DNA from 2 places in the Streptomyces sp. NPDC001732 genome. Region 2 is predicted to be linked to the other one. Evidence: predicted binding sites of a transcription regulator. Region 2 holds the regulator's gene; the other holds the start of a gene.

Region 1 (14,832 bases), on a different contig from region 2:
ATGATCACCTCGATGCCGTTCTGCCAGTACTGCGACCAGTCCGAGACCAGGACCGTGCCGCCCTGCGCGGCGGAGACCTCGTAGTTCGCCGGGAGCCCGAAGTCCCAGGCGTGCTCGTTGTACGGGCCGACGTGCGAGTACGTGCCCTCGGGGCCCTGGGTGACCATGTACGACTCGCCCGCCGGGTAGGGGAGTTCGTAGTAGTAGTCGACGGCGGCGGCGGACGGGGCACCCATCAGTCCGAGCCCCGCAACGGCCAGTACCGCACTCGCCAACGCTGTGATCCGGCCGAGAATTCTCTTCTTGTTGCGCACCGCGCACCTCCCGTTGTATGCGTCCGATCCGGACCCGAGCACGGTCGCGGCAACTCCACACCTCCACAAGGTGGTTGGCAAAAAGCTGCCTGACGGACAACCGGTCGAGTGACGGACGGGTGACGCTCGGATGACAACCGGGGCGGAGTGTGACAACGACAACGGCGTAGCAGTCATCGAGCAGCCGATTGCTCCGCATGATCGCTGCCCACTCGATCGAGTGGACGTTTCAGCCCGTATATGCGGTTCGGGCGGGAAACCTCCTCGCCGAACGCGATCATTCGGCCGTGATTCCAACATTCCGGACGGCACACCGTCCCAAGTCACTGCTTCCGGCCGGACTCGGCGCACTCGCCGCGCTGTCCCTGCTCGCGGCTCTTCCGGCCGCCGCCGCCCCCGCGAAGGAGCCTGCGCCGCGGCCCGCGGCGCAGGCCGCGCACCGCCCGGTGACCCCGGCCGAACGCCGGACCTCCGCGTACCTCGACTCCCTCCGGGACAGGCCGGAGCGGCTGAAGGAGTTCTTCAAGGCCCTGCCCAAGGGAGGTGACCTGCACAACCACCTGTCGGGCGCCGTCACGACGGAGTACCTGATCAAGCTCGCGGCCGAGCAGGGGCTGTGCATCGACGCGTCGATGAAGGCCGTCGCCCCGCCGTGCGGACCCGGCAAGCGGCCCGCCTCGGACGCCCTGACCAATGCCGCGTTCCGGCAGCAGGTCATCCGGGCCTGGTCCATGCAGGACTTCCCGCCGGGCGAGTCCGGGCACGACCACTTCTTCGACACGTTCGACAAGTTCGGCATGGCGACCTGGTACGCCCGCGGCAAGATGCTCGCGAACGTCGCCGACACCGTCGTCAAGAACAACCAGTTCTACCTGGAAACGATGGTCTCGCCCGCCTCGGACAGCGCCAAGGCACTGGCCGACCAGGTGGGTTACGACGCCGACCTGGCGGCCTTCCTCCGCAAGCTCGTGGCCGGCGGGAAGCTCGACCGGGTGGTGGACGAGGCGATCCAGGAGGCCGACGACTCGGACGCGCAGTTCCGGGAGACCGCGCACTGCGACACCCCCCGCCCCGCCCCGGGCTGCCGCCTGCCCGTCAGGTGGATCTCCCAGGTGTCCCGGGGCAGCTCCCCGGCCCGGGTGTTCACGCAGATGGCGGTCGGCATGCGGCTGGCCGAGCGCGACCCGCGTTTCGTCGCGGTCAACCTCGTCCAGCCCGAGGACTGGCAGAGCTCGCTGGACAACTACAGCCTCCAGATGCGGATGCTGAAGTACCTGCGCACCCAGTACCCGGACACCCACCTCACCCTGCACGCCGGTGAGCTGGCGCCCGGTCTCGTCAAGCCGAAGGACCTGACCTTCCACATCCGGGAGGCCGTCCTCGTCGCCGGGGCGGAACGCATCGGGCACGGTGTGGACCTGGTCCACGAGGACGACTGGCGGCAGCTCGCGCGGACGATGGCGCGGCGCGGGGTCGCGGTCGAGGTGCCGTTCACCAGCAACAAGCAGATCCTCGGCATCGCGGGCGCCGACCACCCGTTCAACGCCTACCGCAGCTACGGCGTCCCGGTGGTCCTGTCCACCGACGACCCGGGGGTCTCGCGGATCGACATCAGCCACGAGTACCAGTACGCGGCCCGTACGTACGGCCTGAGCTACACCGAGCTGAAGGACCTGGCGCGCGCCGCCCTGGAGTACGCGTTCCACGACGGCCGCAGCCTGTGGACCGCGGGCAGCGCCCGGTCCGACTACCGCCCGGTCCCCGTCTGCCAGGGCAGCCGCCCGGGTGACGACCGCCCGAGCCTGCGCTGCGCCCACTACCTGGCGGAGAACCCGAAGGCGGCGGCCGAATGGCGCCAGGAGGTGGCCTTCGCCTCCTTCGAGCGCGACCACCGCTGAACCGGGACGGAAACGGCCACCGGGCGGAAGCGTCCACCGTTCACGGGGCGGCACGGCACGACGCCGGGCCGCCCCTTCCTGTTCCCCTGTTCCCCTGTTCTTCTACTGTCCCGCCGCCCGCTACGCCGTACCGCCCGCGCCCCCGGCCTCGGGCGCGGGCGCGGACCAGAGGTGGTCGAGCGTGCCGAGCACGAGCCGGCAGACGTCGTCCGGGTCGGCTCCGGCGAGCGGCTCGTGGGCGACGACCGTCCGCATCAGGCCTATGCCGAGCAGCCAGGCCATGGCGAGATCCGCGCGCAGGGCGCCGTCCTCCGTACCGGACAGCCCGGCCAGCGCGCTCCGGTACTCCTCGCCCAGCTCCCGCAGGGTTCCGGACGCCTCGTCGCCCCGGCCCATGGAGCGCAGGTAGACCTCCAGGGAACGGTCCTCCGTCCCGCCCGCGCTGCGGGTCAGCATCGAGCGCAGGGCCGTCTCGAAGAGTTGGTCGGGTGGGGTCGCGCGCAACTGTTCGAGACCGCCCTGCGCGACGACTTCCGTGAGCAAACCCCGTTTTGAGCCGAAGTAACGGAAGAGCAGGGCCTGGTTGACCCCGGCGCGCTCGGCGATGCTCCGCACCGTCGTCGCTTCGTAGCCCCGCTCCGCGAACAGGTCGCGGGCGGCTTCCAGCAGTCGGCGCCGGGTGGCCGCGGAGTCCCGACGACGCTCTTCGGAGGGCGGTGCGGGGGCGGGCTTCATGGCGGATTTCCTCTCGAACGGCCCGTCAGGATAACGGCCGTAAAGCGTTGTTGACCTTCCGGAAGGACCGCTTCTACGTTTGTAAGCAGCTGCTTACATATGGGAGGCCCGCAGTGACCACAGCAGATGCCGCGCCCCTCGCCTATCCCTTCAACACCGCCGAAGGACTCCAGCTCGCGGAGGAGTACGAGCGCGTACGGGACCGGCCGGGGCTGTTACGGGTCCAGATGCCGTACGGCGAACCGGCCTGGCTCGTCACCCGTTACGCCGACGCCCGGCTCGTCCTCGGCGACCAGCGCTTCAGCCGGGCCGCCGCCGCCTCGCACGACGAGCCCCGGCAGTCCGAGGGGCAGCGCGACGGCGGCATCCTCGGCATGGACCCGCCGGACCACACCCGGCTGCGCTCCCTGGTCGCCAAGGCGTTCACGGTCCGACAGGTCGAGAAGTTGCGCCCCCAGGTGCGGGAGCTGGCCGCGGGCCTCCTCGACGACATGGAGGCGGCCGGGCAGCCGGCGGACCTGGTGGACCTGTTCGCGCTGCCGCTGCCGGTGGCCGTGATCTGCCGGATGCTGGGCGTGCCCACCGAGGACCGGCCGCGCTTCCGGGTGTGGAGCGACGACGCGCTGTCGACCAGCTCCCTCACGGCGGAGGAATTCGAGGCCAGCCGCGACGAACTGCGCGCCTACATGGCCGGGTTGATCGAGCAGCACCGCCGCGAGCCGCAGGACGACCTGATGACGGCCCTGATCGAGGCCCGCGACGGCCGCGACCGGCTCTCCGAGCTGGAGCTCGTCGACCTGTGCGTCGGCATCCTCGTGGCGGGGCACGAGACCACCGCCTCCCAGATCCCCAACTTCGTCCTCACCCTGCTCGACCACCCGGAGCAGCTGGCCCGGCTCAGGGCCGAGCCCGAGCTCGTCCCGAACGCGGTGGAGGAGCTGTTGCGCTTCGTGCCGCTGGGCAGCGGTGCCGGTCAACCCCGGTACGCCACCGAGGACATCGAGGTGGGCGGGACCCTCGTCCGGGCGGGCAGCCCGGTCCTGGTCGCCGTCGGCGCGGCCAACCGCGATGCGCTGCGGTTCACGGCCCCGGGGGTGCTCGACGTCGCCCGCGAGGGCAACCAGCACCTCGGATTCGGCCACGGCGTCCACCACTGCCTGGGCGCCCCGCTGGCCCGGCTGGAGCTCCAGGAGGCCCTGTCCGCGCTCATCACCCGCTTCCCCGGGCTGCGGCTGGCCGACGACGTGACGTGGAAGTCCGAGATGCTGGTGCGTGGGCCGCGCGTCATGCCGATCGGCTGGTGACCGCGATGAGCTGGAACGTACGCGTCGATCAGCGGCTGTGCCAGGGATCGGGCATGTGCGCGGGAACCGTCCCCGAGGTGTTCGCCCTGGACGGCGAGCGCGCACGGGCGCGGGCCGAGGGGATCGAGCCGGACGAACGGGTCCTGGACGCCTCCGACATCTGCCCGGCCCTGGCGATCACCGTGCACGAGGGCGACACCGTCATCGGCCCCCGCCGCGACTGAGCCCCACCGCGACTGAGGCCCGTCGCGACCGAGGTCCGTCGCGACCGAGGTCCGTCGCGACCGAGGCCCCCACCGCCCCGGTCGCCCGTCGTCGTACCGGGGCTCAAGCCTCGGAGTCCGAGCGCTCTTTTCGAGGAACGGGTGGGTGGGTCCGTACCCACCCACCCTCCCTGTCCGGCGAGTTGGCCGACGGGACGGTCGGCGAGTCAACCTCGCATTGACCCCTTGTGACCGGTTTGCCACGGACGGTGGCGACCCTCTAGCGTTCCGGGAGCAGGGCCATCCCTGCAGAAGTAGAACGACCCCTGCCGGTGGTGAGAACACCGAAAACAGGGGTCTGACCACTTCGATCGCAAGGCCCTTGCGATCTCAGAAAGGCATCGCGATCTCATGGCTGACAGTCAGCTTAGTGCTGCGCCCCGCGCACCGCACATCTCCCCTCTCACCCCCTCGCACCCGCATCCGATGGCCGGTCCGGGGTACGGAAAGCGTTCGGCGCCCGCTCAACTCCCTCGTACGGAACGCGATTTCGCGCATCTTCCGGCCCGTGAGGCGTCCATCGCCGCGTATCTCGACCGGCTGCCCGAGGGCGCCGACATCTCCGTGAAGACCCTGGCCAAGGTGCTTCCGTACGGCCAGTGCGCCCTGCGCACCGCGCTCAACCGGCTCCAGAACGCCGGGCGTCTGCGGCGCGGCAGCGAGTGCGTGGCCCGGGACGAGTGCCTGCTCTGGGTGACCCGCACGTTCTTCTCCCGGACCGCGCGGGACGACGCGTGGTGGGCGGCGTTCACCAGGGGCGACGTACCACCGGAGGAGTCCCGGCAGCGGCCCACCCGCTCCCGCGCGTTCGTCCTGCTCGCCGCGCTGGGGCGCACCGCACCCTCGCTCACCCTGTCGGCGGCGGACTGCGCGGCGCTGGAACCGCAGGTCACGGCGTGGTTCGAGCGGGGCGCCACGGAGGCGGAACTGCTGCACGCCCTCACCGACGGGCTCCCCACCCCCGTCCATCACGCGGCGGCCCTCGTCCGCAGGCGACTCACCGACAAGATGCCACCCGAACGGGTGAGTTCGGCGCAACAGCGAACGGTGCTGCGCACCCTCGAATGCAGCGAGTGCCGCGCGCCGGGCAGCGAACGGGCCCTGATCGGCGGCCGGTGCGGGCAGTGCCGGGGCGAACCGGCCGCCCGGCCCGCCGGCCCGGACGGTGCCGTACCGGCGGAAGGGGTGCGCGAGCGGATGAGCGGGGTCCGGGCCGCGCTGGCCCACCGCGCCGGGCACACGCGCCACTGACCCCCGGCCGCCCCTCCCCCTGGTCACCCCCTGTCCGAAACCGGCTCCCACCTGGGGGTGGTTTGAGCCGCTTCCCTGACCGGACCACTACACCCCGTGCTCCCCTTTGCGCGTGTTGTGACGAACCAGCCCAAAGGGGAACGACCCATGTCCGAACCGTCCCACGCGCAGATCGCCTCGGGGCTCCAGAACAGGCCCCCCATCGCCCTGGTCCCCGGCCCCCGCCTGGACGCCGAACCGCACAGTTCCCTCCCGCTGCCGCCCAGCGCCGTGTGGGAGCTGCCGGGCGGCACCGCCCGGGTCTACTTCGGCGAGGGGAACAAGGCGCTCGTACGGCCCGTGATCGTCGCCGACGGCTTCGGCACGGGGCCCAGCACGCTGGTGTCCGCCTGGGAGGCCATGGAGTTCGGCGACTACGCGCTCATCAGCGAACTGCGCCGTCGCGGCCGTGACGTCGTCCTCCTCGGCTTCCACGAACGCGGTGCGTCGATTCCGGACAACTCCACGACCGCACAGGCCGCGATCCTGCGCACCGCCGCCGAGCAGCAGGGCCGCACCCCGCTGGCCGTGGGCGGATTCGGCACGGGCGGCCTCGTCACCCGACACGCGCTGGCCGCGATGGAGAGCCGGGACGTCGACCACCGGACGGGGCTGTACTTCTCGTACGACAGCCCGCACCGCGGCGCCTGGGTCCCGCTCTCGCTCCAGGCGTTCGCGCACTACATCAGGGACCTCGACAGCCGGTTCTCCGACCAGATCAACAGCCCGGCCGCCCGTCAGCTGCTGTGGCGGCACATCGAGGAGTGGGACGGCACACCGAAGCGGAGCGACGAACGCACCGCGTTCCTCGCCGAGATGCGGACGGTCGGCGAATGGCCGCGCAGGCCGCGGCTGATCGGCGTCGCCAACGGCGCGGCCGACGGCATCGGCACCGACGCGCGGGCGGGCGAACTGGCCCTGGAGGGCAGGGGGCCGTCGATCGCGGGCACCAGGCTCTACACCCAGCCCCCCGGCGACGACGAACTCGCCGCGGAATTGCGGGTGGTGACGCAGAAGACGAGAGAGATCCGCACGGGAGGGCTGCCGTCCATCGACGGCGCGCCCGGCGGCTCGCTGGAAGGTTTCGGCATCCTCGCCGACGGGCTCAACGCGCTCGCCGCCCCGCTCGGCCTCAAGACCGACGTGCGCATCCGCTCGCACTGCTTCGTGCCGTCCGTCAGCGCGGTGGACATCGGCGACCTGGACACGGACAAGGAGCTGTACATGGACATCTCCCGGCTTCCGTACGAGACGAGCGGGCTGGACGAGTTCAGGCTCGCCTCCCGCAACGAGGGGCACGCCCTGGTGACGGAGGAACTCTCCACCTGGCTGCTCGACCGGCTTCCGTAACGGACGGGCGCCGCGGGCGAAAGCACCGGGAACGACATCGGCCCCCGGACCAGGTGGTCCGGGGGCCGATGCGGCAAAGCTGCGCAGGAACTACCGATCCGTCAGGATCAGAAGTCCATGTCACCGCCCGGCATGCCGCCCGGGGCAGCCGCGGCGGCCTTCTCCGGCTTGTCGGCGATGACGGCCTCGGTGGTGAGGAACAGCGCGGCGATGGACGCGGCGTTCTGCAGGGCGGAACGCGTGACCTTCGCCGGGTCGAGGATGCCCTCGGCGATCATGTCGACGTACTCGCCGGTCGCGGCGTTCAGACCGTGGCCGACGGCCAGGTTGCGCACCTTCTCGACGACGACGCCGCCCTCGAGACCGCCGTTGACGGCGATCTGCTTCAGCGGGGCCTCCAGGGCCAGCTTCACGGCGTTGGCGCCGGTCGCCTCGTCACCCGAGAGCTCCAGCTTCTCGAAGACGGCCGAGGCCTGGAGCAGAGCCACGCCACCACCGGCGACGATGCCCTCCTCGACGGCGGCCTTGGCGTTGCGCACCGCGTCCTCGATGCGGTGCTTGCGCTCCTTGAGCTCGACCTCGGTCGCGGCACCGGCCTTGATGACGGCCACGCCGCCGGCCAGCTTCGCGAGGCGCTCCTGGAGCTTCTCGCGGTCGTAGTCCGAGTCGGAGTTCTCGATCTCGGCGCGGATCTGGTTGACGCGGCCCTGGACCTGGTCGCTGTCACCGGCACCGTCGACGATCGTCGTCTCGTCCTTGGTGATGACGACCTTGCGGGCGCGGCCGAGCAGGTCGAGACCGGCGTTCTCCAGCTTGAGGCCGACCTCCTCGGAGATGACGGTGCCACCGGTGAGGATGGCGATGTCGCCGAGCATGGCCTTGCGGCGGTCACCGAAGCCCGGGGCCTTGACGGCGACGGACTTGAAGGTGCCACGGATCTTGTTGACGACCAGGGTCGACAGGGCCTCGCCCTCGACGTCCTCGGCGATGATCAGCAGCGGCTTGCCGGACTGCATGACCTTCTCCAGCAGCGGAAGGAGGTCCTTCACGTTGCTGACCTTGGAGTTCACGATCAGGATGTACGGGTCGTCGAGGGACGACTCCATGCGCTCCATGTCGGTGGCGAAGTACGCCGAGATGTAGCCCTTGTCGAAGCGCATGCCCTCGGTGAGCTCCAGCTCCAGACCGAAGGTCTGGGACTCCTCGACGGTGATGACGCCTTCCTTGCCGACCTTGTCCATGGCCTCGGCGATGAGCTCGCCGATCTGGGTGTCGGCGGCGGAGATGGAGGCCGTGGAAGCGATCTGCTCCTTGGTCTCGACATCCTTCGCCTGCTCCAGGAGGGCGGCGGAGACGGCCTCGACGGCCTTCTCGATGCCCCGCTTGAGGGCCATCGGGTTGGCACCCGCGGCGACGTTGCGCAGACCTTCGCGGACGAGGGCCTGGGCGAGAACGGTGGCGGTGGTCGTACCGTCGCCGGCGACGTCGTCCGTCTTCTTGGCGACCTCCTTGACCAGCTCCGCACCGATCTTCTCGTACGGGTCCTCCAGCTCGATCTCCTTGGCGATGGAAACACCATCGTTGGTGATCGTGGGGGCGCCCCACTTCTTCTCAAGGACGACGTTGCGACCCTTGGGGCCAAGGGTGACCTTGACGGCGTCGGCGAGCTGGTTCATGCCGCGCTCGAGACCGCGCCGGGCCTCCTCGTCGAACGCGATGATCTTGGCCATGTGAAGTGGTCCTCCCGGACAGGGGTGGATTTCTCCGGACCGGGAGGCGCCCGCGACGGACGGCCTGCGTGACCGGTGGTTCCTTGCCCCGCCGGCCTGCGGGCCTCACCGGCCCGATCCAAGTTCTGTCACTCTCACCTGGAGAGTGCTAACGCCAATAATTAGCACTCGACCATGGAGAGTGCAAGCGCCTTCGAAGAAGGCCCGATGAGGGATGGCGGTCGGGCGACGGGAGGGCGCAAGCGCCCCCGGAGAAGGGGCGGCGCCGGGCGACACACCGGAACGCACGGAGGTCCGTACCCCTGGGGGGTACGGACCTCCGTGCGTGAGTGGTGTCGTTGGCCGACCGCGCCGTGCTCAGCCGACGGCGAGCTTGACCATGTCCGCCTGGGGCCCCTTCTGGCCCTGCGAGATCTCGAACTCAACTCGCTGACCCTCTTCGAGGGTGCGGTACCCGTCCATCTGGATCGCGCTGTAGTGGACGAAAACATCCGCACCACCGTCGACCGCGATGAAGCCGTACCCCTTCTCCGCGTTGAACCACTTGACGGTGCCCTGAGCCATGCCTAACTCCCCTATTACTGGCCCTTGCGCGGGGCCGCACTTCGCGGTCCCGGGTCAGAACCCACCCTCCGACAGGAGAGGGTGCGTGCGCCGGAACGCGTCGACCGCGGCCGAATGTATCTGCCCAACTGCCCTCTGCAACAGGTCAATCGGACGAGAAATCTCGACAGCACCGAACGCCCGAATATGGGGAATTCATAAGGTTCCAGGGCAAGTCGGGCCAGACAAAAGTGACTTATGCCGCAGGGGGTCCGGGCACTTTGGCTGCATCTTGTCGTGGCGCGGCGCATTCTCGTATGCGGGCGGCACGGGCAGCTGGGGGGACTTCCCACACTCTACCGCGCTCAACCATGCAGAATTGCCCCCTCCGTTTCAAACCCGAAGAGGTTCGAAACCGGAGAGGGCAATTCCGTTCGGATGGGTCGGCATGCGGCCGGACGGTGTGTCAGCAGCCGCCCGCGACGGCCGGGATGATCGAGATGCCGGCGCCGTCCGGCGTGGCCGTCTCCAGACCGTTCTCGAAGCGCACGTCGTCGTCGTTGACGTACACGTTCACGAAACGGCGCAGCTTGCCCTGGTCGTCCAGGACGCGGGCGGCGATGCCCGGGTGGTTCTTCTCCAGGGACTCGATGACCTGGGAGAGGGTCGTGCCCTCCGCCGGGACCTCGGCCCGGCCGCCCGTGTAGGTGCGGAGAATGGTGGGGATGCGGACCTTGACGCTCATGATGGGGTGGCCTTCCTGGAGTCCCGGGTGGTCAGCTGGTGGCAAGGCCCGCAGCGCGGAACGCGTCCAGGCTGGGGCGGATCGTCGCGGTCGCCTGCGAGGTGGCGGCCACCGCGTCGAGGGTCTTGAGGCCGTCGCCCGTGTTGAGGACGACGGTGGTCAGCGCCGGGTCGATGACCCCGGCCTCGATGAGCTTCTTCGTCACACCGACCGTCACCCCGCCCGCCGTCTCCGCGAAGATGCCCTCGGTGCGGGCCAGCAGCTTGATGGCGTCGACGACCTGCTCGTCGTTCACGTCCTCCACCGCGCCGCCGGTGCGGCGGGCGATGTCCAGGACGTACGGGCCGTCGGCCGGGTTGCCGATCGCGAGGGACTTGGCGATGGTGTTCGGCTTCTGGGGGCGCACGACGTCGTGACCGGCCTTGAAGGCGGCGGAGACCGGGGAGCAGCCCTCGGCCTGGGCGCCGAAGATCTTGTACGGCCGGTCCTCGACGAGACCGAGCTTGATCAGCTCCTGAAGACCCTTGTCGATCTTCGTGAGCTGCGATCCGGACGCGATCGGGACGACGATCTGGTCCGGCAGCCGCCAGCCGAGCTGCTCGCAGATCTCGTACGCCAGCGTCTTGGAGCCCTCGCCGTAGTACGGGCGGAGGTTGACGTTGACGAAGCCCCAGCCCTCGCCGAGCGGGTCGCCGATGAGCTCCGAGCAGAAGCGGTTGACGTCGTCGTAGTTGCCCTCGATGCCGACCAGCTCACCGCCGTACACCGCGGCCATGACGACCTTGCCCTGCTCCAGGTCGTGCGGGATGAACACGCAGGAGCGGAAGCCCGCGCGGGCGGCGGCGGCGCCCACCGCACCGGCGAGGTTGCCGGTGGAGGAGCAGGAGAGGGTGGTGAAGCCGAAGGCGCGGGCGGCCTCGACGGCGATCGCGACGACCCGGTCCTTGAAGGAGTGCGTCGGGTTGCCGGAGTCGTCCTTGACGTACAGGCCGCCGGTGACGCCCAGCTCGCGGGCGAGGTTGTCGGCCTTGACCAGCTTGGTGAAGCCGGGGTTGATGTTGGGCTTGTCCGCGACGTCCGCGGGGACCGGCAGCAGCGGCGCGTAGCGCCAGATGTTGTTCGGGCCGGCCTCGATGCGCTTCTTCAGCTCGTCGGGGGAGCCGCTCGGCAGGTCGTACGCCACTTCGAGCGGTCCGAAACAGGACGCGCAGGCGAAGACGGGGCCGAGGTCGAAACGCTCGCCGCACTCGCGGCAGGAAAGCGCCGCGGCAGGTCCGAGGTCGACGGGGGAAACGGAGGAATCGGTGTTCGCTGCAACGGTCTGCACAGCCATGATGGCGGAGGCCCTTTCTCCTCATCTTCCTTGTGGCGCATTTCGCCACAAGACGGAATTGGCACCTTCCCCACCGTGTCCTCGCGGTCGGCAGGAGGGTTGCCGGGACTTCAACGGGCCGTTCCCTCAGTCCCTCTGGATGAGCTCTTTGGCACCGGATCTTCGATCCGGGCGTTTATTGGCAGATGGACCCCGACATGCGACGGTCATCCGCGTTGTTCAAGACTGTAACCGAAGCATCAGGCTGCCGAGACAGCCGTCCGAACCGCGAGATGGATCACATACAGGGAGTATCGACCGTGCTGGAAGAGGTCGAACGCTGGCTGGCCGGGCGTTCCTGGTCGGCCGCCGACCGTCCGTTGGAGCGTCTGCTGGCAGCCAAGGCCGGGGAACCGCGCCGCAGCAGCGTGAGCGTCGTGCTGCCCGCGCTCGACGAGGAGGCGACGGTCGGTGACATCGTCGCCACGATCCGGCGCGAGCTGATGGAGAAGGTCTCGCTGGTCGACGAGCTGGTGGTGATCGACTCCGGCTCCACGGACGCCACCTCGCAGGTGGCCCGGGAGGCCGGCGCCCGGGTGGTGCACCGCGACGCGATACTCCCCCGGATACCGGCCGTGCCCGGCAAGGGCGAGGTGCTGTGGCGGTCCCTCCTGGTCACCGGCGGCGACATCGTCTGCTTCGTCGACGCCGACCTGAAGGACTTCTCGGCGGACTTCGTCTCCGGCATCGTCGGCCCGCTGCTGACCGATCCGGACGTGCAGTTCGTGAAGGCGATGTACGACCGCCCCTTCGGGGACGGTCCCGGCGGGGCGGCGGCCCAGGGGGGCCGGGTGACCGAGCTGGTGGCCCGCCCGCTGCTCAATCTGCACTGGCCGCAGCTGGCCGGTTTCGTCCAGCCGCTGGGCGGTGAGTACGCCGTGCGCCGCTCCCTGCTCGAACAGCTGCCGTTCCCCGTCGGCTACGGAGTGGAGCTGGGACTGCTGGTCGACGCCCTGCACACGGTGGGGCTGGACGCGCTGGCCCAGGTGGACGTGGGGGTGCGCAAGCACCGGCACCAGGACGGGCAGGCACTGGGCCGAATGGCGGCGGCGATCTACCGGACCGCCCAACTACGCCTGTCCCGGGGCCACTTGGTGCGGCCCGCGCTCACCCAGTTCGAGCGCGGCGCGGACGGCTTCGTACCGCGCACCCATGCCGTGGACACCGAGGAGCGGCCCCCGATGCGGGAGATAGAGGAGTACGTTTCACGCCGCGCGGCCTGATCCGGCCCGACTTCGCACGTTTGGGCGGTTCGCGATCGGGCTAGATTCCGCAACATGGTCTCCGAGCACGATCCCAGGTCCGCTGCCCGGTCCGCCGAGCGGTCCGGCCCCCGCTCCGACACCCGGGTCCTCGTCGCGTCCAACCGCGGCCCGGTGTCGTACACCCTGGGCAAGGACGGATCGCTCGGTGCCAGACGGGGCGGCGGGGGCCTGGTCTCCGGGCTGAGCGCCGTCGAGGACAAGCTGTGGGTGTGCGCCGCGCTCGGCGACGGGGACCGGGAGGCGGTCCGGCGCGGGCTCGGCGAGCCGGGCGTACGGATGCTCGACATCGACGCGGACGTCCACGCGGACGCGTACAACGGCATCGCGAACTCGGTGCTCTGGTTCGTCCACCACATGCTGTACCAGACGCCGCTGGAGCCGGTCTTCGACGCGGAGTTCCGGCGGCAGTGGGCCTCGTTCGAGACCTACAACCGGGCCTTCGCCGAGGCGCTCGCCGAGGAGGCCGGGCGGGGCGCGGCGGTGCTGGTGCAGGACTACCACCTGGCGCTGGTGCCCGGCATGCTCCGCGAGCTCCGCCCGGACCTGCGGATCGGACACTTCTCGCACACCCCGTGGGCGCCCGTCGACTACTTCCGGCTGCTGCCCGACGACGTCGCCGAGCAGTTGCTGCGCGGCATCCTGGGCGCGGACCGGGCCGCCTTCCTGACCTGGCGCTGGGCCGACGCGTTCGTCGACTGCTGCACCCGGATCGTGGGCGGCACCGGCCGGACCGACGTCGGGGTGCACGGCCTCGGCGCGGACGCGGACTTCCTGCGCCGCCGCGCGCACGAGGCGGACGTGGACGAGCGGATGGCCGCACTGCGCGAGCAGACGGGCCCCGGCCGGAGGACGATCGTACGGGTGGACCGGACGGAGCTCTCCAAGAACATCGTGCGCGGCCTGCTGGCCTACCGCGCGCTCCTCGCCGACCGCCCCGAATGGCGCGAGCGAGTGGTCCACGTGGCGTTCGCGTACCCCTCCCGGCAGGACCTCGCGGTGTACCGGGACTACACGGACGAGGTACGGCGGGTCGCCGACGCGATCAACGCCGAGTACGGCACGGCGGGCTGGACGCCGGTGGTGCTGCACGTCAAGGACGACTTCGCCCGCTCGCTCGCCGCGTACCGGCTGGCCGACGTGGCGCTCGTCAACCCGATCCGCGACGGCATGAACCTGGTCGCCAAGGAGATCCCGGTGGTCTCCGACCACGGCTGCGCGCTGGTGCTGTCACGGGAGGCCGGGGCGTACGAGGAGCTGGGCGGCGACGCGGTGGTGGTGAATCCGTACGACGTCTCCGCGACGGCGGGGGCGCTGCACGAGGCACTGACGATGGCGGAGGACGAGCGGGCCGCGCGCACGGCGCGGCTGGCCGCGGCGGCGGTCGCGCTGCCGCCGCAGCAGTGGTTCCTGGAGCAGCTGGACGCGTTGCGGCGGGAGGCTTGAGAAAGCGGACCCGTCCGGCGACCGGGGACCCGGCGTGGCAGCCGTCGGGGCTCGCTTCGCCGTGCGGCCCCGATGCGGGAAGTGTCCCGGCCCACCCCCGTGCGGCCGGGACACTTCCCGCGTCGGTCAGGGAACGACGTAGAGCTTCTTGGGCCAGCCCGTACGGTCCAGCCGCGAGAACAGATCCTTGATGTCCTGCGGATTCAGCTTGATGCAGCCGTTGGAGAAGTAGTCGTTGGGGTTGCGGTCGGTCCACTTCTCGGACTCGATCGTTCCCTGCCGCCCGTTCGGCTTCATCTCGCTGTGGATGAACAGCTCGGTGCGCTTGGTGCGACCGTTCTTGCAGACCTTGTCCGACAGCTTGATCACGAAGCCGTTGATGATGCCGTCGAAGTTCTTGCGGTGCCACTGGACCGCGTACGGGTGCCGGGCGTCGGCGTTGGGCAGCCACCCCTTGCCGACCGCGCACTCGTTCGTGACCTGCCCGGAGCCGGCCTTCCACCGCTTGATCACCTTGTCGCGTCCGGGCACCCGCTTCACCAGCTCCAGACGGGAGTTGGTGACCGTTCCCTTGTTGAAG
Region 2 (14,832 bases):
CGTCCTCGGCGTCGTCCTCGCCGGCCAGTGCGTCGCGCACGAGCTGGGGCTCCTCGGCGATCCCGAACCGGTCGGCGAGTTCTTCGACGACCTCCTCCGCGGCGTCGCGGTCGGGCAGCACCAGCACATGTCTCACATCGCTCACCGGCCCATTCTCCCGTACCGCGAACGCCGTGGTCCCGGCGGAGAGGATCGGTTCGGCACCGTCGATCGTCCTCGGGGCTGTCAGTGGTGCATGGGATGCTGGAGGGCGATGGCCACCAGAAAGAATTCCACCGACGATCCGCTCGCCCCCGTCACGCTCGCCGTGGGACAGGAGGACCTGCTCCTGGACCGCGCCGTGCAGCAGGTGGTGGCGGCTGCCCGCGCCTCCGACCCCGACACGGACGTCCGCGACCTCGCCTCCGACCAGCTCCAGCCCGGCACCCTCGCCGAGCTGACGAGCCCGTCGCTCTTCGCCGAGCGCAAGGTGGTGATCGTGCGCAACGCGCAGGACCTCTCCGCCGACACGGTCAAGGACGTCAAGGCGTACCTCGGCGATCCGGTCGAGGAGATCGTCCTCGTGCTGCTGCACGCGGGCGGCGCCAAGGGCAAGGGGCTGCTGGACGCGGCGCGCAAGGCAGGGGCACGGGAGGTCGCCTGCCCGAAGACGACCAAGCCGGCCGAGCGGCTCTCGTTCGTACGGTCGGAGTTCCGGACACTGGGACGTTCGGCGACCCCCGAGGCGTGCCAGGCGCTGGTCGATGCCATCGGCAGTGACCTGCGGGAGCTGGCGAGCGCGGTCTCGCAGCTGGTCGCGGACGTCGAGGGCACGATCGACGAGGCGGTCGTCGCCCGTTACTACACGGGCCGTGCGGAGGCGTCGAGTTTCACGGTCGCCGACCGTGCCGTGGAGGGGCGGGCCGCGGAGGCGCTCGAAGCGTTGCGCTGGTCGCTGTCGACCGGGGTGGCGCCCGTGCTGATCACCAGCGCGCTGGCCCAGGGGGTACGCGCCATCGGCAAGCTGTCCTCGGCCCGTGGGGGACGTCCCGCGGACCTCGCCCGTGAGCTGGGCATGCCGCCCTGGAAGATCGACCGGGTGCGCCAGCAGATGCGCGGGTGGACGCCCGACGGGGTGGCGCTGGCGCTGCGGGCCGTCGCGGACGCCGACGCGGGGGTCAAGGGCGGCGGCGACGATCCGGAGTACGCACTGGAGAAGGCCGTGGTCGCGGTGGCGAGAGCGGCACGGTCGGGGCGGCAGCGGTAGAGCGGTAGCGGCGGCAGAGCGGGGGAAGAAGCCGCGGTCGTAGGCGCGGCGGTGCGGGGGCCTGCGAAGGGCCTGCGGCCGGGCCGGCCCACACCCCGGGCGGAGCCCGCCCCGCCCCGTACGGCCCGAAGCACCTGTACGTACGGCCCGGGGCACCGTACGTGTACGGCCCGGGGCACCGTACGTGTACGGCCCGAAAGTACGGTCCGAAGCGCTCGGAAGCAGGTGTGCGGGTACGCCGAAGGCCCCGGTCTCGCGCTGGGGAGGGCGGGGCCGGGGCCTTCGGTTCACGCTTGGTGCGCCGCACCCGCGTGGCGAACGCAGGTTCGGTGTGCGGCGCGGGGTGCCGGTCGGGAACGGGAGAGAGGGCCCGCTTGGTCCGTTCCGGCGATCAGGTCAGAATGCTCAGCCCTGGAGGGAGGCAACCTTGGAGGCCAGCGCCGACTTCTTGTTGGCGGCGGCGTTCTTGTGGATGACACCCTTCGAGACGGCCTTGTCGAGCGCGCGGGAGGCGTCGCGAGCGGCCGTGGTGGCCTTCTCGACGTCACCGGCGGCGGCAGCCTCACGGGCCTTGCGGATAGCGGTCTTGAGCGAGGACTTGACGGCCTTGTTGCGCAGGCGCGCCTTCTCGTTCGTCTTGTTCCGCTTGATCTGGGACTTGATGTTCGCCACGAAAAGAGCCTTTTCAGGTTCGTTGGATCTTCGATGTGCGTCCCACGGCCCAAGAGGGTCGCGAGACACAGCTGTCAACGGTACCAGCCCGGCTCCGACCGGCCCAAACCGGTCTCCGCCCCGCAACCATGGGACGATGGAGGCTACGTATCGATCCGACCGAACCGACATCGACCCGAGACACGGCGTTCGGCGTCTCAAGAATCAGGACCCTGCGTGCCCGCGACTCCTACCAACGTGCCCGAGCCGAGCCGTACCGACCCGGCGCTGATCCGCAATTTCTGCATCATCGCGCACATCGACCACGGCAAGTCGACCCTCGCCGACCGGATGCTCCAGCTGACCGGCGTGGTCGACCAGCGGCAGATGCGTGCTCAGTACCTCGACCGGATGGACATCGAGCGCGAGCGCGGCATCACCATCAAGTCCCAGGCGGTGCGTCTGCCCTGGGCCCCCACCACGGGCGAGGACCAGGGCCGCACCCACGTCCTCAACATGATCGACACCCCGGGTCACGTGGACTTCACCTACGAGGTCTCCCGTTCGCTCGCCGCCTGCGAGGGCACGATCCTGCTGGTCGACGCCGCGCAGGGCATCGAGGCCCAGACCCTGGCCAACCTCTACCTGGCGATGGAGAACGACCTCACCATCGTCCCGGTGCTCAACAAGATCGACCTGCCGGCCGCGCAGCCCGAGAAGTTCTCCGAGGAGCTGGCGAACCTCATCGGCTGCCAGCCCGAGGACGTGCTCAAGGTGTCGGCGAAGACCGGTGTCGGCGTGGACGCGCTGCTCGACCGGGTGGTCAAGGACGTCCCGGCCCCGGTCGGCGTGGCGGACGCCCCGGCCCGCGCGATGATCTTCGACTCGGTCTACGACTCGTACCGCGGCGTCGTCACGTACGTCCGTGTCGTCGACGGGCAGCTCAACAAGCGCGAGCGCATCAGGATGATGTCCACCGGCGCCGCCCACGAGCTGCTGGAGATCGGGGTCTCCTCCCCGGAGATGACCCCGGCCGACGGCCTCGGCGTGGGCGAGGTCGGCTACATCATCACCGGTGTGAAGGACGTCCGGCAGTCCAAGGTCGGTGACACCATCACCTCCCTGAACAAGGGCGCGAGCGAGGCGCTGGGCGGCTACAAGGACCCCAAGCCGATGGTGTTCTCGGGGCTGTACCCGCTGGACGGGTCGGACTACCCGGACCTGCGCGAGGCGCTCGACAAGCTCCAGCTCAACGACGCCGCCCTGGTGTACGAGCCGGAGACCTCCGCCGCCCTCGGCTTCGGCTTCCGCGTCGGCTTCCTCGGCCTGCTCCACCTCGACGTGATCCGGGAGCGCCTGGAGCGCGAGTTCGGCCTCGACCTGATCGCCACCGCCCCCAACGTGGTCTACCGCGTCGACATGGAGGACGGCAGCGAGCACACGGTCACGAACCCGAGCGAATTCCCCGAGGGCAAGATCGACAAGGTGCACGAGCCCGTCGTACGCGCCACGATCCTGGCCCCCAGCGAGTTCATCGGCGCGATCATGGAGCTCTGCCAGAACCGGCGCGGCACCCTGCTCGGCATGGACTACCTCTCCGAGGACCGGGTCGAGATCCGCTACACCCTGCCGCTCGCCGAGATCGTCTTCGACTTCTTCGACCAGCTGAAGTCCAAGACCCGGGGTTACGCGTCCCTCGACTACGAGCCCACCGGCGAGCAGACCGCCCAGCTCGTCAAGGTCGACATCCTGCTCCACGGCGACAAGGTCGACGCCTTCTCCGCGGTCACGCACAAGGACAAGGCGTACGCGTACGGCGTGCGGCTCGTCGCCAAGCTGCGCGAACTGATCCCGCGGCAGAACTTCGAGGTGCCGATCCAGGCCGCCATCGGTTCCCGGGTCATCGCCCGTGAGACCGTCCGCGCCATCCGCAAGGACGTCCTCGCCAAGTGCTACGGCGGTGACATCTCCCGTAAGCGGAAGCTGCTGGAGAAGCAGAAGGAGGGCAAGAAGCGGATGAAGATGGTCGGCAACGTGGAGGTGCCGCAGGAGGCCTTCATCGCCGTGCTGTCGACGGACGAGTCGGCCGGGGACGGCAAGGGCAAGAAGTAGCCCCGTGCCGTGGGCGCCCCCGGACCGGGCGCGGCTCCGGCCCGAACGAGGCCCCGGACGAGGTCCCGAACGGGGCCCGGACCGGGCACGGCAGCGGGCCGGCCTCGGACCCGGGCCCGCGCCGGAAACGGTCCGCGGCGAGTCCCGTCCGCTCCCGCCGGGTGGCGGCCGAAGGGCCCCTGTGTCGCAGCGCGCTGCGACACAGGGGCCTGTTCGTTATGAAGCGGCGGCTCATTGCCCCTTACGCGGCGGACGCGGGCGCTCTACCCTGATCACGGCTTCTTAGTTACCCGTCAGTTAAACAAGCGGACCGGGCACATTCGGGACCGGCACCGCGGAATCGGGCAAGAACGCACGGGACCACGCAAGAACGCAGACGTACGCAGGAACACGCGCAGACGTATGCAGGAACACCCGCAGGAACACACGTAGGAACAAGCAGCAGTCAGCAGTAATCAGCAGCCGGTCGTGAAGCACTGCCGCAGGCCCGGAGGACGTCGTGAGCGACACACTGACCTTGATCGAGAACCGACCGCCCTCCGTGGCGAATCTCTTCGTCGACCGCGTGGCGGCCACCCCGGACGGGGAGGCGTACCGCTACCCCGTCCCCTCGGCCACCGGCCAGGGCCCCGACGAGTGGAAGTCGCTGAGCTGGGCGCAGGCCGCCGAGCGGGTCTACGCCATCGCGGCCGGACTCATCGGTCTGGGCGTGCTGCCGGAGGAGCGGGTCGCGCTCGCCTCCAGCACCCGGGTGGAGTGGATCCTCGCCGACCTCGGCGTGATGTGCGCGGGTGCCGCCACCACCACGGTCTACCCGTCGACCAACGCCGAGGAGTCGGCGTTCATCCTCTCCGACTCCGAGAGCCGGGTGCTGATCGCCGAGGACGCCGGCCAGCTGGCCAAGGCCCGCGAGCGCCGGGCCGAGCTGCCGAACCTCGCCCATGTCGTCGTCATCGACCCCGAGGGCGCCGAACCCGCCGAGGACGACCCCGAGGGCTGGGTGCTCACCCTGGCCGCCCTGGAGGCCCTCGGCGCGGACCACCTGGCGAAGAACCCCGAGGCGATCAAGGAACGCGTCGCCGCCATCACCTCCGACCAGCTGGCCACCCTGATCTACACCTCGGGCACCACCGGCCGCCCCAAGGGCGTGCGCCTGCCGCACGACAACTGGTCGTACATGGCCAAGGCCACCGTGGCGACCGGCCTGATCACCAAGGACGACGTCCAGTACCTCTGGCTGCCGCTCGCGCACGTCTTCGGCAAGGTCCTCACCTCCGGCCAGATCGAGGTCGGCCACGTCACCGCGGTCGACGGCCGGGTCGACAAGATCATCGAGAACCTGCCGGTCGTCCAGCCGACGTACATGGCCGCCGTCCCCCGCATCTTCGAGAAGGTCTACAACGGGGTCGCCGCCAAGGCACGGGCCGGCGGCGGGGCCAAGTACAAGATCTTCCAGTGGGCGGCCGGCGTCGCCCGCGAGTACGCGACGGTCGCGCAGGACAACTTCCGGCGCACCGGCAGGTCCTCCGTCCCGTTCGCGCTCGGCGCCAAGCACAAGGTCGCCGACACCCTCGTCTTCGCCAAGATCCGCGAGGCGTTCGGCGGCCGACTGCGCGCCTGCGTCTCCGGCTCCGCAGCGCTCGCCCCCGACATCGGCTTCTTCTTCGCGGGCGCCGGCATCCACATCCTGGAGGGCTACGGCCTCACGGAGTCCAGCGCCGCCTCCTTCGTCAACCCGGGCGAGGCCTACCGCACCGGCACCGTCGGAAAGCCGCTCCCCGGCACCGAGGTCCGGATCGCCGACGACGGCGAGATCCTGCTGCGCGGCCCCGGAATCATGCAGGGTTACCACGGGCAGCCGGAGAAGACCGCCGAGGTGCTGGAGTCGGACGGCTGGTTCCACACCGGTGACATCGGCGAGCTGTCCGTGGACGGCTACCTCCGGATCACCGACCGCAAGAAGGACCTGATCAAGACGTCCGGCGGCAAGTACATCGCTCCGGCGGAGGTCGAGGGACAGTTCAAGGCGGTCTGCCCGTTCGTCTCCAACATCCTGGTGCACGGCGCGGACCGCAACTTCTGCACCGCCCTGATCGCGCTCGACGAACCCACCATCCTCGGCTGGGCCGCCGAGAACGGCCTGGGCGGGAAGAGCTACGCCGAAGTGGTGGCCTCCCCGCAGGCCGTCCGGCTCATCGAGGGCTATGTGAAGCGGCTCAACGAGGGTTTGCAGCGCTGGCAGACCATCAAGAAGTTCCGGCTGCTGCCGCGCGACCTCGACATCGAGCACGGCGAGCTGACGCCCAGTCTGAAGCTGAAGCGGCCGGTCGTCGAGCGCGAGTACAAGGATCTCATCGACGACATGTACACGGGAACCCGCGAGGCGTAGGACAGGCCCTCGCGGACCGGCCGCACGGTGCGGCTGCTTTCCGTTCCGACACGCTCACTTTCTCTGCTCACTTCGGCAACTCGTTGCTTATGGGCATGGTCCATCTGTCACTCTGTCGGTGGCGTCAGCGCCGCCCGACCAGAACAGCCGACCAACCCGACGAGAACAGACAGCCAGAACGAGAACAGACAGAGCGAGAACAGGTCAGGAGCTGCACCGTGGGGTCAATTCCCTTGCAGCGGGACATCGTCCAGCGTCCCGGAACCCCCGTCGGCCGTGCGGATGCGCAGCCGGTCGCCCATACGTCCCTGCCCGGAAACCTCCTCGCGCCCTCCGCCGCCCGCCGGTTCGTCCGGGCCGCGCTCGACGAGTGGGCCGGGCTCGAACTGCCGGCGGCCGTGGGCTTCAGCGAGCGTCTGGCCGACGACGCCGATGTGGTCGTCAGCGAGCTGGTCACCAACGCGGTCGTGCACGCGGGGACCCATGTGGAGCTGCTCGCCCGGCTGGAGGAGGCCGTCGAGGGCGAGTCCGCGGCCCTGGTGCTGGAGGTGTCGGACCATCACCCGGCCCGCGCCGTGCGCAGCGACCGGCCGGAGTCCGGCAGCGTGGCGGAGGAGGCGCAGAACGCCACGGTCCTCGGCTACGACGAACCCGCCGACCACGGCCGCGGGCTCCAGCTCGTCGGCACCCTCGCCGAACGCTGGGGCATCACCTACCGCACCGGCCTCAAGACCGTCTGGGCCAGGCTTCCCGTGGACGACTGGAGTCCGTTCCCGGAACCGTCGGCCGACCCCGGGCCCGGGTTCCAACAGGGGCTGCGCGACGCCGAACTGCTCGCCCCCACGGCCCGCCGCGCCCTGCGCGACGACGCGGACTGGGCCGGCCGCGGCGCGCTCTCGTTCCTCGCCGAGGCGTCGGACCTGCTCGCCGGCCAGCTCGACGAGGACATCGTCGCCGCGCTCTCCGGACAGTTACTGGTGCCCAGGCTCGCCGACTGGTGCGCGATCTGGCTGGAACCCGAGAACGGCGGCCCCTCGGCCGTCCCCCGGCTCGCCAGTGTCTGGCACCGGGACGAGGCCGAGACCGCACAACTGCGCGCCCTGCTGGAACAGGACCCGATCCGGCTCCCCGAACGAGTCGGCACCGGGCCCGTCTCCATGCCCTGGCCCGGCGGGGAGGAGGACGCCGAGAAGGCCGAGGAACCCGTGGCGACCGCCCTCGCCTACCGGATCACCTCCGGCGGCCGGACGCTCGGCGCCGTGCTCCTCGGGCGGGAGGGCCTCGTCCGCGTCCCCGACGAAGTGGCCGCGCTCATCGAGGACTTCGTGCGTCGGGTCGGCCTCGCCGTCGGCGCCGCCCGCGAGTACACCCGGCAGGCCACCATCAGCCGCATCCTGCAGCGCGCGCTGCTGCCGGGCAAGGTCGCCGACATACCCGGTGTCACCAGCTCGCTGGTGTACGAACCCAGCGACGACGGCGTCGTCGGCGGCGACTTCTACGACATCTTCCCGTGCCCAGGCGACCGCTGGTGCTTCGTCCTCGGCGACGTCCAGGGCAGCGGACCCGAGGCCGCCGTCGTCACCGGCCTCGCCCGGCCCTGGCTGCGGCTGCTGGCCCGCGAGGGCTTCGGCGTCGGCGAGGTCCTGGACCGGCTCAACCGGCTGCTCCTCGACGACGCGATGGAGGCGGCCGAGGCCGCCGCGCTCATGGTGGCCGCGGCGGGCGGCCAGCAGACGGCGGACACCGGACAGTCCCGCTTCCTGTCCCTGCTGTACGGGGAGCTGGTGCCGCTGCCCGGCGGCGGGGTGCACTGCACCCTGGCCAGCGCCGGCCACCCGCTGCCGCTGCTGCTGCGGCCCGACGGCGAGGTCCGCCCGGCCGCCGAGCCGCAGATGCTGCTCGGGATCTTCGACGACGTCGCGTACGAGAGCCAGAGCTTCGAGCTGGCACCGGGCGACAGCCTGCTGTGCGTCACGGACGGGGTGACGGAGCGGCGCTCCGGAGAGCTGATGTTCGATGACGGGGACGGACTGGCCCAGGCCCTGTCCGGCTGCTCCGGCCTGTCGGCGGACGGCATAGCGGACCGGATCAAGCGAGCCGTGCACGAATTCGCCGAGCGACCGCCCGACGACGACCTGGCCCTGCTGGTGCTCCAGGCGGGATGAGACGGACCGGCTCCGGTGCGGACGGAAGGCCGGTACGGGCACGGCGTGGGCGGAGGCCGGTGCGGCCCCGGTGCGGGCGATGGGCCGGGCACGGGGCGGTGCGGGCGAAAGGCCGGTACGGGGGCGGTGCGGACCGGGTTCGGCACGGCCGGGGACCGGTGCCGGGCCTCGTGATCATGGGCGTGGCCCGAAGGCCCCGGGCGCCGAGCGACAATGGGCGGTATGCCTTCCGTACTCCCCGATGGTGAACCCGTACCCGACGACGGGGCGCTGCCCCGCCATGCCCTGGAAGGCGCCGCCGGCCGGCCGCTCGGCTTCTACCTGCACGTCCCGTACTGCGCGACCCGCTGCGGCTACTGCGACTTCAACACCTACACCGCGACCGAGCTGCGCGGCTCCGGCGGTGCGCTGGCCTCCCGGGACAACTACGCCGAGCACCTGATCGGCGAGGTCCGCCAGGCCCGCAAGGTCCTCGGCGACGACCCGCGCCCGGTCCGCACGGTCTTCGTCGGCGGCGGTACGCCGACCCTGCTGGCCGCCGCCGACCTGGTCCGGATGCTGGGGGCGATCCGGGAGGAGTTCGGGCTCGCGGACGACGCCGAGATCACCACCGAGGCCAATCCGGAGTCCGTGGGTCCGGCCTATCTCGCCGAACTGCGGGAGGGCGGCTTCAACCGGATCTCGTTCGGGATGCAGAGCGCGCGGCAGCACGTGCTCAGGATCCTGGACCGCACGCACACGCCGGGACGGCCCGAGGCATGCGTGGCCGAGGCCCGGGAGGCGGGCTTCGAACACGTCAACCTCGACCTGATCTACGGCACGCCGGGGGAGTCCGACGACGACTGGCGGGCCTCGCTGGACGCGGCGATCGGCGCGGGGCCGGACCATGTGTCGGCGTACGCGCTGATCGTCGAGGAGGGCACGCAGCTGGCCCGCCGCATCCGGCGCGGCGAGGTCCCGATGACCGACGACGACGTCCACGCCGACCGGTACCTGATCGCGGAGGAGACGATGGCCGCGGCCGGCTTCTCCTGGTACGAGGTGTCGAACTGGGCCCGCACGCCCGAGGGCCGCTGCCTGCACAACGAGCTGTACTGGCGCGGGGCCGACTGGTGGGGCGCCGGGCCCGGGGCGCACAGCCACGTCGGTGGGGTGCGCTGGTGGAACGTGAAGCACCCGGGGGCGTACGCACAGGCCCTGGCCGAGGGGCGGTCGCCCGGGGCCGGGCGCGAGATCCTCTCCGCGGAGGACCGCCGGGTCGAGCGGATCCTGCTGGAGCTGCGGCTCGTGGACGGCTGCCCGCTGTCCCTGCTGACCCCGGCGGGGCTGGCCGCCTCCCGCCGCGCCCTGGCGGACGGCCTCCTGGAGCCCGGCCCGTACGAGCGGGGGCACGCGGTGCTCACGTTGCGGGGGCGGCTGCTGGCGGACGCGGTGGTGCGGGATCTGGTGGACTGAGGGGGCGGGAGCGGGGCGCAGGGCGCGGGTGGGAGTGCGCCTGCGGCGGGCCTTTTCCCCTGCCCGCTCCTCCCGTAACCGGGGGCTCCGCCTCCCGGACCCCCGCTCCTCAATCGCCGGAGGGGCTTGTTGCGGGCGCCGTCACGAAGTCGATCAGGTGCTCCACCGAACCCAGCAGGGCCGGTTCCAGGTCCCGGTACGAGCGGACCGCGGACAGGATGCGCTGCCAGGCCGCGCCGGTGTTCTCCGGCCAGCCGAGCGCGCGGCACACACCGGTCTTCCAGTCCTGGCCGCGCGGCACCACCGGCCAGGCCGGGATGCCCACGGAGGACGGCTTCACCGCCTCCCACACGTCGATGTAGGGGTGCCCCACCACCAGGACGTCCGCCTCCGACACCCGGTCGGCGATCCGGGACTCCTTGGAGCCGGGCACCAGGTGGTCGACCAGGACGCCCAGCCTGGCGTCCGGGCCGGGGGAGAACTCGCGCACGACGGCCGGGAGGTCGTCGATGCCCTCCAGGTACTCGACGACCACGCCCTCGATCCGCAGGTCGTCGCCCCAGACCCGCTCGACCAGCTCCGCGTCGTGCCGGCCCTCCACGTAGATCCGGCCCGCCCGCGCGATCCGGGCCCGCGCCCCCGGGACCGCGATCGAGCCCGAGGCCGTGCGGGCGGGGCGCGCCGGGGCGGCGGCCGAGGGGCGTACGAGCGTGACCACCCGGCCCTCCAGCAGGAAGCCACGCGGCTCCATCGGGAACACCCGGTGCTTGCCGAAACGGTCCTCCAGGGTCACCGTCGGCCCCTGGGCCGTCTTCTCACAGCGGATCACCGCACCGCAGAATCCGGTCGAGACCTCCTCCACGACCAGATCGGGCTCGGCGGGGACCTCGGGAACGGGGGCGGACCTCTTCCACGGCGGGGTCAGGTCGGGCCGGTAGCTGCGCATCGGACGACGATAGGACGACAACGGGTCACGACACGCCGAAGCGGTCGGCCAGTTGTCCGCGCTGCTCCCGTACGAACGCCGCGTCCACCACCGCCCCGTGCCCCGGTACGTACACCGCGTCCTCGCCGCCCAGCTCCAGCAGCCGGTCCAGCGCGGCCGGCCAGCGGGACGGGAACGCGTCCCGGCCCGCCTGCGGCTCACCGGACTCCTCGACCAGGTCGCCGCAGAGCACGATCGCCGGGGAGCCGGGCACGACCGCCACCAGGTCGTGGCCGCTGTGCGCGGGGCCGAGGTCGGCGAGCAGCACCTCGCGCCCGCCGCCCAGGTCGAGCGTCCGCTCCCCGCACACCTGGTGCTGCGGCACCACCAGCGCGTCGACGGCCTCCGCCGCCTCGTGCTCGGAAATTCCCTGGCGCACCGCGGAGACGCGCAGGTCGTCGGCCTCCCGCCGCATCATCTCCGCCGTGCCGGCCGCGCCGTAGACCTCGGCGCCGGAGAACGCGGCGGTGCCCAGCACATGATCGAAATGGGGGTGGCTGAGTGCGACATGCGTCACCCTCCGGCCCAGCAGGGCCTGCGTCTGGGCCCGCAGTTCCGCGCCCTCGCGCAGTGACGATCCGGTGTCGTACAGCAGCACTCCGTCCGTTCCGGCCACCAGCGCGACCGTCGCGTCCCACCCGGGAAGGCGCCGTCGGCCCACTCCGTGACCGAGTCGCTCCCAGCCGTACTCTTCCCAAGAGGCGTTCATACCGCGACGCTATCGGCAACCACCTGCGAACGTCTCGCGGCGGTGTGGCCGGTCGCCCTTGCTAGGCCCCCACTCGACCGCCGTACACTGACCGGGGGATTGCTGGCACTCGCGATGACAGAGTGCCAGGGGGATTCCCGGGAAAGAGCCGGGAAGGCCCGGTGGCCGACCGAGGAAACACAGCTGGAGGTGTGCGCGATGCTCAGCGAACGCAGACTCGAAGTGCTTCGTGCCATCGTCCAGGACTACGTCGGCACCGAGGAGCCCGTCGGCTCGAAGGCGCTCACCGAGCGGCACAAGCTGGGCGTCTCCCCGGCGACCGTCCGCAACGACATGGCGGTGCTGGAGGACGAGGGCTTCATCGCCCAGCCCCACACCAGTGCGGGACGCATCCCGACGGACAAGGGCTACCGGCTCTTCGTCGACAGGCTCGCGGGGGTCAAGCCCCTCTCGTCGCCGGAGCGCCGCGCCATCCAGAACTTCCTCGACGGCGCGGTCGACCTCGACGACGTCGTGGGCCGCACCGTACGGCTGCTCGCGCAGCTGACCCGGCAGGTCGCCATCGTGCAGTACCCCTCGCTGACCCGGTCGACGGTGCGGCACGTGGAACTGCTCTCGCTGGCGCCGGCCCGGCTGATGCTCGTGCTCATCACGGACACCGGCCGGGTGGAGCAGCGGATGATCGACTGCCCCGCTCCGTTCGGCGAGACCTCCCTCGCCGATCTGCGGGCCCGGCTCAACAGCCGGGTCGTGGGACGCCGTTTCACGGACGTCCCGCAGCTGGTGCAGGACCTGCCGGAATCCTTCGAGAGCGAGGACCGGGGAACCGTGTCCACCGTGCTCTCCACCCTGCTCGAAACCCTCGTCGAGGAGACGGAGGAGCGGCTGATGATCGGCGGCACCTCCAACCTCACCCGCTTCGGGCACGACTTCCCCGTGATGATCCGGCCGGTGCTGGAAGCACTGGAGGAACAGGTCGTGCTGCTGAAGCTGCTCGGCGAGGCCAAGGACTCGGGCATGACCGTACGTATCGGGCACGAGAACGCCCATGAAGGGCTCAACTCCACGTCCGTCGTCGCGGTCGGCTACGGTTCGGGCGACGAGGCAGTCGCCAAACTCGGCGTGGTCGGACCGACCCGCATGGACTACCCCGGAACGATGGGAGCGGTACGCGCAGTGGCACGTTACGTCGGACAGATCCTGGCGGAGTCGTAAGTGGCCACGGACTACTACGCCGTACTCGGCGTGCGCCGCGACGCATCTCAGGACGAGATCAAGAAGGCATTCCGCAGGCTCGCCCGCGAGCTGCATCCGGATGTGAACCCCGATCCGAAGACCCAGGAGCGGTTCAAGGAGATCAACGCCGCCTACGAGGTGCTGTCGGACCCGCAGAAGAAGCAGGTCTACGACCTCGGCGGCGACCCGCTGTCCGCCTCCGGCGGTGCGGGTGCGGGCGGATTCGGACAGGGTGGCTTCGGCAACTTCTCCGACATCATGGACGCGTTCTTCGGCACGTCGTCGCAGCGCGGGCCCCGTTCGCGCACCCGGCGCGGCCAGGACGCGATGATCCGGCTGGAGATCGATCTCGCCGAGGCGGCGTTCGGCACCACCAAGGACATCCAGGTCGACACGGCCGTCGTCTGCACCACGTGCAGCGGCGAGGGCGCCGCGCCCGGCACCTCCGCGCAGACCTGTGACATGTGCCGCGGCCGCGGTGAGGTCTCCCAGGTCACCCGGTCCTTCCTCGGCCAGGTCATGACCTCGCGCCCCTGCCCGCAGTGCCAGGGCTTCGGTACGGTCGTGCCGACCCCGTGCCCGGAGTGCGCCGGTGACGGCCGCATCCGCTCCAGGCGCACGCTCACCGTGAAGATCCCCGCCGGTGTCGACAACGGCACCCGCATCCAGCTCGCGGGCGAGGGCGAGGTCGGCCCCGGCGGCGGCCCGGCCGGCGATCTGTACGTGGAGATCCACGAGTTGTCGCACGCGGTGTTCCAGCGCCGCGGCGACGACCTGCACTGCACGGTCACCATCCCCATGACGGCGGGCGCGCTCGGCACGAAGGTGCCGCTGGAGACGCTCGACGGCCTGGAGGAGGTCGACATCCGGCCCGGCACCCAGTCCGGCCAGTCGGTGCCGCTGCACGGCCGCGGTGTCACGCATCTGCGCGGCGGCGGGCGCGGCGACCTGATCGTGCACGTCGAGGTGATGACGCCGACGAAGCTGGACCCGGAGCAGGAGCGACTGCTGCGGGACCTGGCGAAGATGCGGGGCGAGGAGCGGCCCACCGGCCAGTTCCAGCCCGGCCAGCAGGGGCTGTTCTCCCGGCTGAAGGACGCCTTCAACGGGCGCTGACGGCCCCGCAGGTCCTGGACCGGGACGGGCCCGCTCGGCGGGCCCGTCCCGCGTTCGTGACCGGGGCGTCCGCGGCCGGATGCGGCGGTGGACGGAGCCGCTTCGGGCCGGAGCGGGCCCGCGGGCCGCGGGCCGCGCACGCCCGGTCGTGCCGGACATGGCACGATGCGGTCATGCCCTCCGCATTGACCGATCTCTGCCGGTATCCGATCGTGCAGGCCCCGATGGCGGGCGGCGCGTCCTGCCCGCAGCTCGTCGCGGCCGTCGCCGAGGCGGGCGGGCTCGGCTTCCTGGCCGCCGGGTACAAGACGGCGGACGGCATGTACCACGAGATCAAACAGCTGCGCGGGCTGACCGGCCGGTCCTTCGGCGTCAACCTCTTCATGCCGCAGCCGGCGCTCGCCGACCCCAGCGCCGTCGAGGTGTACCGGCACCAGCTCGCGGGCGAGGCAGCCTGGTACGAGACCCCGCTCGGCGACCCGGACCGCGGCGGCGACGACGGCTACGAGGCCAAGCTCGCCGTCCTCCTGGACGATCCGGTCCCGGCCGTCTCGTTCACCTTCGGCTGCCCGACGCGCGACACCCTCGACGCGTTCGCCGGCGTCGGCACGTACACCGTCGTGACGGTCACCACGCCCGAGGAGGCCCAGGCCGCTCAGTGGGCGGGCGCGGACGCGGTCTGCGTCCAGGGCATCGAGGCGGGCGGCCACCAGTCCACCCACCACGACGACCCGCAGACCGACGGCACCGGGATCGGGCTGCTCTCGC

What was found. Region 2 encodes HrcA, which represses chaperone genes, less so after heat shock. Its sites were predicted from a motif close to TTNGCACTCNGNNNNNCNGAGTGCNAA; they were not measured.
Positions count from the first base shown of each region.
Region 1: groL (chaperonin GroEL) is a predicted target of HrcA. The motif match lies at 9,046-9,072, and genes of this name have one in related genera.

Region 1 covers NZ_JBSFFY010000072.1:3,721-18,552, reverse strand. Annotated here, with positions in the region: gene ACWCXX_RS35330 (M23 family metallopeptidase) at 1-314, opposite strand, end outside; gene ACWCXX_RS35325 (adenosine deaminase family protein) at 602-2,212, shown strand; gene ACWCXX_RS35320 (TetR/AcrR family transcriptional regulator) at 2,333-2,947, opposite strand; gene ACWCXX_RS35315 (cytochrome P450) at 3,061-4,251, shown strand; gene ACWCXX_RS35310 (ferredoxin) at 4,257-4,475, shown strand; gene ACWCXX_RS35305 (hypothetical protein) at 4,866-5,765, shown strand; gene ACWCXX_RS35300 (hypothetical protein) at 5,913-7,154, shown strand; gene groL (chaperonin GroEL) at 7,262-8,884, opposite strand; gene ACWCXX_RS35290 (cold-shock protein) at 9,242-9,448, opposite strand; gene ACWCXX_RS35285 (ubiquitin-like small modifier protein 1) at 9,894-10,172, opposite strand; gene thrC (threonine synthase) at 10,204-11,505, opposite strand; SAM riboswitch class I at 11,524-11,651, opposite strand; gene ACWCXX_RS35275 (glucosyl-3-phosphoglycerate synthase) at 11,805-12,767, shown strand; gene ACWCXX_RS35270 (alpha,alpha-trehalose-phosphate synthase (UDP-forming)) at 12,822-14,252, shown strand; gene ACWCXX_RS35265 (L,D-transpeptidase family protein) at 14,379-14,832, opposite strand, start outside.
Region 2 covers NZ_JBSFFY010000001.1:203,280-218,111, forward strand. Annotated here, with positions in the region: gene ACWCXX_RS00800 (hypothetical protein) at 1-145, opposite strand, end outside; gene holA (DNA polymerase III subunit delta) at 254-1,246, shown strand; gene rpsT (30S ribosomal protein S20) at 1,652-1,918, opposite strand; gene lepA (translation elongation factor 4) at 2,135-4,009, shown strand; gene ACWCXX_RS00820 (AMP-dependent synthetase/ligase) at 4,509-6,398, shown strand; gene ACWCXX_RS00825 (SpoIIE family protein phosphatase) at 6,632-8,563, shown strand; gene hemW (radical SAM family heme chaperone HemW) at 8,777-10,018, shown strand; gene ACWCXX_RS00835 (DUF3097 domain-containing protein) at 10,128-10,964, opposite strand; gene ACWCXX_RS00840 (MBL fold metallo-hydrolase) at 10,990-11,712, opposite strand; gene hrcA (heat-inducible transcriptional repressor HrcA) at 11,911-12,927, shown strand; gene dnaJ (molecular chaperone DnaJ) at 12,928-14,064, shown strand; gene ACWCXX_RS00855 (nitronate monooxygenase) at 14,238-14,832, shown strand, end outside.